DNA from 2 places in the Ramlibacter sp. GCM10027632 genome. Region 1 is predicted to be linked to the other one. Evidence: predicted binding sites of a transcription regulator. Region 1 holds the regulator's gene; the other holds the start of a gene.
What was found. The regulator FNR, encoded in region 1, switches genes on or off when oxygen is low (the NO sensors DNR and NnrR bind a similar motif). The targets are predictions, from matches to a motif close to TTGATNNNNATCAA.

Region 1 (4,169 bases):
AACAGCACCTGGCCCTGGCACATGAGGGCCATGATCACCGCGCGGCGCGTGAGGTCGTCGCGGTTCACCGCGAGGCCGCGCGTCACGGGCAGCTGGCCCTGGTCGATCAGGTCGGTCCACTCCTCCAGCGTCTTGGCGTTCTGGCTGTAGGTGGCGCCGACGCGGCCGATGGCGGAGACGCCCAGGCCGATCAGGTCGCAGTCGGGCTGGGTGCTGTAGCCCTGGAAGTTGCGGTGCAGGCGGCCCTGGCGCTTGGCCACGGCCAGCGGGTCGTCGGGCAGCGCGAAGTGGTCCATGCCCACGTAGACATAGCCCTCCTTCTCGAAGGCGGCCAGCGCCGAGGCCAGCATGCCGACCTTGCTGGCGCCCGAGGGCAGGTCGATGGCGATGATGCGCCGCTGCGGCTTGAAGCGCTCCGGCAGGTGCGCGTAGGCATAGAGCGCGATGCGGTCGGGCCGCAGCTGCGCCACCTGCGACAGCGTGCGCGCGAACGACTCCGAGGTCTGCTTCGGCAGGCCGTAGATCAGGTCCACGTTGACCGACTCGAAGCCGATGCGGCGCGCCTCGTCCACCAGCGCGAAGACCTGCTCCACGGGCTGGATGCGGTGCACCGCCTTCTGCACGTCGGGGTCGAAGTCCTGCACGCCGAAGCTGACGCGGTTGAAGCCCAGGTCGGCCAGCGCCTGCAGGCGGGTGGCGTCCACCGTGCGCGGGTCGACCTCGATCGAATACTCGCCGCCGGGCACCAGCGCGAAGTTGGCGCGCAGCATGGCCATGAGCTGGCCCAGCTCGGCGTCGCTGAGGAAGGTGGGCGTGCCGCCGCCCAGGTGCAGTTGGCTCACCGACTGCCCGCGCCCGAGTTCGGCGACATGCAGGGCCACCTCGCGCGCCAGGTACTCGAGGTACTCCGCGCCGCGCTCATGGTGCTTGGTGATGATCTTGTTGCAGGCGCAGTAGTAGCACAGGGACGCGCAGAACGGGATGTGCACGTAGATCGACAGCGGCAGGGACGAGGGCTGCTGCCCGCGCTGGCGCAGGGCCTGCGCGTAATCGCCGGCGGTGAACGCCTCGACGAACCGGTCGGCCGTGGGGTAGGAGGTGTAGCGCGGCCCGTTGATGTCGAAGCGCTGCAACAGCTCGGGCGAGATGGTGTTCATGGCGTCCTGCGGATTCCTCAGCGGGTGACGAGCACCGGCACCGGCGATTGCGCGACGACCTTCGCGGCCACGCTGCCCAGCACTACGCGGGCGATGCCGGTGCGGCCGTGCGAGCCGATGACGATGAGGTCGGCCTGGGTGTCGCGGGCGGTCTCGAGCAGGCCCTCGATGACCGAGACATCCTCGACGAGGCGGGTGACCAGGGGCACCGGGGCGCCGCCCTCGGCCGACATGCGGGCCACGCGGGCATGGGCCTCGGCGCCGTGCACGCGCGCAGCCTCCATGTAGGCGTTGAAGCCCATGGGGTTGGCCTCGCCGATGCCCAGGTAGGGATAAGGGTCGACCACGTAGAGCGCGGTCAGCGTCGCCCCATGGGTGCGGGCGAGGGAAATGGCCAGCGTGGCGGCGTGGTCCGAGGCGGCCGAGCCGTCGGTGGCCAGGAGGATGCGCTTGAACATGGTGTGACCTCTCAGGGGAAGTGACGTGTTGGCGGATGATGCGACGGGATGCTCCCGCCGTGGTTGATTCGGGTCAATTGACAGGTCGCTTGCAGGCCACAGAATCGGCTCCATCTGACCGTATCGCCCCGACTGAAAGGCCCGACGACCATGACCACCTTCCAAGCCGAGATGACGCCCCGCTTCCAGCAGCTGCTCGAGCGGCGCGAGGCCGAGCTGCGCGCGTTGCTGGCCGAGGAATCGGCCCGCGACCAGGCCGAGGCGCAGGCGCGCGAGCCGGGCGAAGCGGTGACCGACTTCAAGGACCTGGCCGACGCCGAGACCAGCACCGCGGTGCACGAGATGCAGCACACGCACGCGGTGCAGGAACTCGAGGCGGTGCAGGCGGCGCTGCTGCGGCTGGCGCGCGGCCAGTACGGCCAGTGCCTGGCGTGCGGCGAGCCCATCGAGCTGCGCCGGCTGGAGGCGCTGCCGACGGCGCTGCGTTGCATCCGCTGCCAGTCGCTGGCCGAGACCGCCTGAGCCAAGCTCAGTGCACCCGGCTGTCGAAGGCCCGTCCCAGGGCCTCGAGGTCGAGGATGCGGATGTGGCGCTTGTCCACCTCCAGCAGGCGCTGCTGCTGGAAGGCCGAGAACGTGCGGCTCACCGTCTCCAGCTTCATGCCCAGGTAGCTGCCGATCTCGGCGCGCGACATGCGCAGGTGGAACTCGCTGGCCGAGTAACCGCGCGCCTTCAGGCGCTGCGAGAGGTTCAGCAGGAAGGCCGCCAGGCGCTCCTCGGCGTTCATGCTCCCGAGCAGCATCATCAGGCTGTGCTCACGCACGATCTCGCGGCTCATGAGGCGGGCCATCAGCATCTGGATGTCGGCGCTGCCGCTGGCCAGCTCGCTCAGGTGGGTGTAGGGGATGGCGCAGACCTCGGCATCCTCCAGCGCGGTGGCGGCGCTGGCGTGGCGGCCGTGGGCGACGCCGTCCAGGCCCATCAGCTCCCCGGCCATGTGGAAGCCGGAGACCTGCTCGCGGCCGTCCACCAGCATCAGGCTGGACTTGAAGGTGCCGCTGCGCACCGCGTAGATGAACTGGAACTTGTCCCCCCCGCGATAGAGCTCCTCGCCGGTGCGCACGCGGCGGCGGCCGAAGCGCAGGCCGTCCAGGCGCTGCAGGTCCGCGCCGCTGAGGCCGCAGGGCAGGCACAGGTCCTTCAGGTGGCAGTTGGAGCACAGGGTCTTGAGCGGCGCGGCGCCGCAGCCGGCGCCCTCCGAAGACTCCGTCACGGAGCGGCGCGGCACGACGCGGACGGGAGCGATGGCGTGTTCGTGGTTCATGCGGGGGTCTCTCTCGTGGGGTGTTCAGTGATGGACGCGGCTGCCGGCATCGGCGATCGCGTCGGGCAGCTGCTCGAAGTCGCTGCTCTTGTCCAGGAAGCTCGCGGCGCCCTCGCCGAGGTAGCGCTTGCGGTAGGCGGGCGCGGCGTTGTTGCTGAAGACGACGAAGGCGATGCCCGGGGCCGCCTCGCGCACCGCCTTGAGCACCTGCAGGCCCGTGCCGCCCTCGAGCTGGACATCGAGCACGACCACCTCCGGCCGGCTGGCCAGGATGCCCTCGATGCAGCCTTGCGGCGTGGCCGCCTCGCCGACGACCTCCATGTCGTGCTCGCCGAGCAGGTTGGCCACGCGCGAGCGGATCGGGCCGGAGTCGTCGGCCAGGAAGACGCGGGGATGGGAGCTGGGTGCCATGGACGTGACTGTGCCGCGTCCGCCGGCTCTTGCCCATCAGTAAGAGCTGAATTGCTGGCTAGGAATCGTCTGGAACGCGGCCTAGGACTCGTCCTAGGCCGCCAGGGCGGCGCTCAGATCTCGGTGGCGTCCGCCAGCCCGTGCTTGATGGCGTAGCGCACCAGGTCGCTGGGGTTGCCCAGGCCCAGCTTGTGCATCAGGTTGGATTTGTGGGTGCTCACTGTCTTGACCGACAGGCTCATGCGCTCGGCGATCGCGGTGACCGAGGCGCCGGCCACGAGCTGCTGGAACACCTCGAACTCGCGGGCCGACAGCGCCTCGTGGGGCGCCGCCTCGCGGCCCGGCATGGCCCCCAGGGCCAGCTGCTGGGCCACCTCGGCGGTGACGTAGGCGCCGCCGTCGGCGATCTTGCGCAGCGCCTGCTCCAGCTCGGCGGGCGCGCTTTCCTTGGTCAGGTAGCCGCTGGCGCCGGACTTGATGGCCCGCACCGCGTACTGGGTCTCGTGGTGCATGGACAGCACCAGGATGCGCACGCGCGGCCGCTCGGCCTTCACCAGCTTGATCAGCTCCATGCCGCTGCGCCCGGGCATGGACAGGTCCAGCACCAGCAGGTCGAACTCGGCCTCGCGCACCCGCTGCAGCACCTGGGCGCCGTCGGCGGCCTCGCCCACCACCTGGAAATCGGGCACGCGCGCGAGGATGCCCTTGAGGCCCTCGCGCACGATGGCGTGGTCATCGGCCAGGACGACGCGGATCATGTGCCGGCCCCCTGCCCCGCCGGCGCCGGGATGCGCGCCGCGACCCGCGTGCCCTCGCCCG
Region 2 (4,169 bases), 240 kb from region 1:
GGGCGGGCGCGGCGCGCGGGGCTCGCGCGGGCGCTCCTGCGCGGCGCGCGGCTCGCGGGGGTCCCGCTCATCACGGTCACGCCAGGTGCGGCGGCCATCGTTGATGCGGCCGCGCGGGCGGTCTTCCTCGAACTCGACGGCCTCGAGGTCCAGCTTCTTCTTCAGCAGCTTCTCGAGGTCGGCGACGAGTCGGCCGTCGCTGCCCGAGACGAAGCTCACCGCCAGGCCCGAGGCGCCGGCGCGGCCGGTGCGGCCGATGCGGTGCACGTAGTCCTCGGGGTTGAAAGGGATGTCGAAGTTGAACACCGCCGGCACGTCCTTGATGTCCAGGCCGCGGGCGGCGACGTCGGTGGCCACCAGCAGCTGGACCTCGCCGGCCTTGAAGGCGGCCAGCGCCTTCAGGCGCTCGTCCTGGCTCTTGTCGCCGTGCAGGGCGGTGGTCTTGAAGCCGTCACGCTCCAGCGAGCGCGCCAGGCGGGCGCAGCCGAGCTTGGAGTTGACGAAGACGAAGGCCTGGCGCACCTCGCGCTGGCGCACGATCTGGGTCAGGGCGCGGCGCTTGTCGTCGTCGAGCACGCTGTAGAAGTGCTGTTCGACGGTGGAGGCGGTCTCGTTCGGGCGGGCCACCTCGATGGTGACCGGGTCGTTCAGGTAGCTGCCGGCCAGGCGCTTGATCTCGGGCGAGAAGGTGGCCGAGAACAGCAGCGTGGTGCGCTGCTTGGGCAGGTAGGACAGGATGCGCTGCAGGTCGGGCAGGAAGCCGATGTCCAGCATGCGGTCGGCCTCGTCGAGCACCACGTACTCGACCTGGTTGAGCACCGCGTTCTTGGCCTCGATGTGGTCCAGCAGGCGGCCGGGCGTGGCGACCAGCACCTCGACGCCCTTCTTCAGCTCCAGCGTCTGGGGCTTCATGTCCATGCCGCCGAACACCACGGCGCTGCGCAGGTTCGTGTACTTGGCGTAGAGCTTGATCTGCTGGGCGACCTGGTCGGCCAGCTCGCGGGTGGGCAGCAGCACCAGGGCACGCACGGGGTGGCGGGCCGGGGAGGTGGACGTGTTCTCGTGCTTGAGCAGGCGTTGCAGCAGGGGCAGCGAGAAGGCAGCGGTCTTGCCGGTGCCGGTCTGGGCGGCGCCCATGACGTCCTTGCCGGTCAGGACCACCGGGATGGCCTGGGCCTGGATGGGCGTCATGTTCTCGTAGCCCATGTCGGCCACGGCACGCTTCAGGGGCTCGGCCAGCGAGAGGGAGGAATAGGGAGCAGTCATCTCAACCCCGGATTGTCGCATCTGGGGGGCGGGCGGGGGCAGGACAGGAAAAAGGGGCGGGTCTGCCGACCCGCCCCCCGCACCCTGGAAGGGATGCGCTTGCGGCTTAGAAGCGGTAGCCCACGCCCACGCCCAGCAGCCACGGGTCCAGCTTGACGGCGCTGACCTTGGAGCCGCCGGCGAACACGTCGGAGCGGATCTGGACCTTCTTCAGGTCGAGGTTCAGGGACCAGTTCTTGTCCAGCTTGTAGTCCACGCCCGCCTGCACGGCCAGGCCGAAGGACTGGTTCTCCAGGTCGCCGGCGCCGCCCAGCAGCTTGACGCTGCTGATGCGGGTGTAGTTCACGCCGGCGCCGAGGTAGGGGCTGACCTGGGCGGCCGGGCTGAAGTGGTACTGCACGGTCAGCGTGGGCGGCAGGTGCTTGAAGGTGCCCACGTCGGTGCCGGCGATGCTCACCGTCTGCTTCTGCGGGATGGTCAGGACCAGCTCGGCGGCGATGTTCGGGGTCACGAAGTAGGTGATGTCCACCTCGGGGATGGTCTTGTTGTTGACCGTGATCTGGTCGGCACCGACGCCCAGGGCGGGAATGGCCTCCGACTTGTCGGCCATGTTCAGGTGCACGGCGCGGGCGCGGACCAGCCAGGGGCTCTGCTGGGCCAGGGCATGGCCGGCGAAGCCGAGGGCGGCGAGGGCGAGGAGGACAGAGGTCTTTTTCATCTTGGGTTTCTCCAGTTTCCGATGGGCCAAGGGAAAACCCCTGGTCGAATCGACTGTAAAAGTCGCCCGACCCCACGAATTGACGCAGGTCAACCCCGCCACCGCCGGTTGCGGCAGCGCAACAAGTCAATTTGACGAATATCAAGCCACCCCGGCCGGCCGGGGCGCCGCGGGCTCAGAAGAGCCGGGCGAGGCGCACCTGCAGGTAGCGCCCGTGGCGGGCGTTGCGCGAGTCGGTGGTGGCCATGTAGTTCACGCTCAGGCCGGTCTCGATCACCGGGATCTGGGCCGAATAGAACACGCCCAGGTGCGAGGCCCGCAGGCGGTTGCCGCCCCGGGGACTGCCGCTGTCGTCCTGCACCTGCTGCACGTGGATGCCCTGCAGCCCCAACGCACCCCAGCGGGTGAGGCCGCCGGCGGCGCCCTCCAGGCTCAGCCAGTTGCCGCCGCGCACGCCGGTGTCGTCATTGCGGTTGCTGATCCCGTAGGTCATGCGCCCGCCCAGCGAGACCTCGGGCGACGGCAGCCACACCGCCTGGACGACCGGGCGCAGCGTGTAGAACTTGCCCAGGCTGACATCGGTGCCGGCGGCAGGGTCGAAGCGGCCGGTGGGCACCACCAGCGAGGCGCCGGCCTGCAGGCGCAGGGGCTCGGTGCGGCGCATCCAGCCGAATTGCAGCTCCACGTCGCCCACGCCCTCGACGGCGGTCGACTCGGCCGTCCCCAGCGCCGCGAGCTGGCCCTGGTACAGGGTGTTGAACGTGGCGCCGGCCCCGGCGCGCAGGGCGGGACCGACCGTGGGCTGGAAGCTCAGCGCCGGGGTCGGCCCGGAGACCCGGCTCTTCTGGGCCTTGCGCGCCGCGTAGGGCAGGTTCAGGCCCACCACCCAGCGCTCGTCGCCGCGCTCGGCGGGCGTGATGCGCGCCAGCAGCAGGTTGTACTGGGTGAGTTCGCCGGTCGTGTCCACCTGCGGCGAGGTGGCCGGGAAGGTGGGGTTCTGCGCCGCCGGCGCCGGCAGGGTGCCGCCTGGCACGTTCAGCCGGACCACGCCGCCGTCCGGGCCGGTGATCTTGTCCAGCCGCGCATCGGAGCGCACCAGGCCGACCGCCACGCCCCGCAGGTCGACCGGGGCGAACAGCTCGCCGCCCAGGGTGCCGGCCAGGTTGTAGCGCACCTGGAAGCCCTCGGCCGCGCCGGCCGGGCCGGCCACCACCGCACAGGCCAGGGCCAGGCTTCGGAGCGTCAGGGGAAGGTGGGGCATGGGGTCCTGAATCAATTCGTTTCGTGAATTACAGCCAACTCATCAATAGTAGGCAAGCCCCCGCGGTCCGGACCTGGGCGCGGGCCTGCGGTAGAGTGACCCGATGTCCACCTTGCCGCGCATCCTGCTGACCGGGTTCGAGCCGTTCGACGGGCAGGCGCTGAACCCGAGCGCGCAGGCCGTCAGGGCCCTGGACGGCGAGCGCGTGGCGGGCCTCCAGGTGGTGTCGGCGGTGCTGCCGACGGCCTTCGGCGCCTCGCTGGCGCGGCTGGACGCCCTGCTCGAGGCGCATCGGCCGGCGCTGGTGCTGGCCTGCGGCCAGGCCGGCGGGCGCGCCGCCCTCTGCCTGGAGCGGGTGGCCCTCAACCTCGACGACGCGCGCATCCCGGACAACGCCGGCGCCCGCCCGATCGACCGGCCGGTGGTGCCCGGCGCGCCCGCGGCCTACTTCGCCACCCTGCCGGTCAAGGCCATGCGCGAGGCGCTGCGCGCCGCCGGCCTGCCCGCCGAGGTGTCCCTGAGCGCCGGCACCTTCGTCTGCAACCACGTCTTCTACGGCCTGATGCACCGGCTGGCGCAGCCGCGACTGGCCGCCACGCGCGGGGGCTTCATGCACCTGCCGTGGCTGCCGCAGCAGGGCGAGCCCTCGCTGGCGCTGGAGCGCAGCGTGCAGGGCCTGCGCCTCGCGCTGGACTGCGCCGCCCGGGTGCGGCAGGACCTCGACATCGACGCCGGCACGCTCCACGGCGCGCCAGCGGACGCAAACTAAAATCGCAACGTGTCCATCCTCAACGCCGACCTGCACTGCCACTCCGTCGTCTCCGACGGCACCCTCACCCCGGAGGCGCTGGCGCAGCGCGCGGCCGCCAACGGCGTCGAGCTGTGGTCGCTGACCGACCATGACGAGGTCGGCGGCCAGCACCG

Region 2: the regulator FNR is predicted to act here: its motif matches at 2,064-2,077, upstream of ACFQZY_RS04335 (OmpW family protein).

What each region holds. Positions count from the first base shown of each region.
Region 1 covers NZ_JBHTGW010000002.1:431,483-435,651, reverse strand. Annotated here, with positions in the region: gene hemN (oxygen-independent coproporphyrinogen III oxidase) at 1-1,157, opposite strand, end outside; gene ACFQZY_RS05505 (universal stress protein) at 1,175-1,615, opposite strand; gene ACFQZY_RS05500 (TraR/DksA family transcriptional regulator) at 1,766-2,137, shown strand; gene fnr (fumarate/nitrate reduction transcriptional regulator Fnr) at 2,145-2,939, opposite strand; gene ACFQZY_RS05490 (response regulator transcription factor) at 2,964-3,350, opposite strand; gene ACFQZY_RS05485 (response regulator) at 3,464-4,108, opposite strand; gene ACFQZY_RS05480 (PAS domain-containing sensor histidine kinase) at 4,105-4,169, opposite strand, start outside.
Region 2 covers NZ_JBHTGW010000002.1:194,638-198,806, reverse strand. Annotated here, with positions in the region: gene ACFQZY_RS04340 (DEAD/DEAH box helicase) at 1-1,266, opposite strand, end outside; gene ACFQZY_RS04335 (OmpW family protein) at 1,373-1,984, opposite strand; gene ACFQZY_RS04330 (transporter) at 2,160-3,245, opposite strand; gene pcp (pyroglutamyl-peptidase I) at 3,358-4,014, shown strand; gene ACFQZY_RS04320 (3',5'-nucleoside bisphosphate phosphatase) at 4,024-4,169, shown strand, end outside.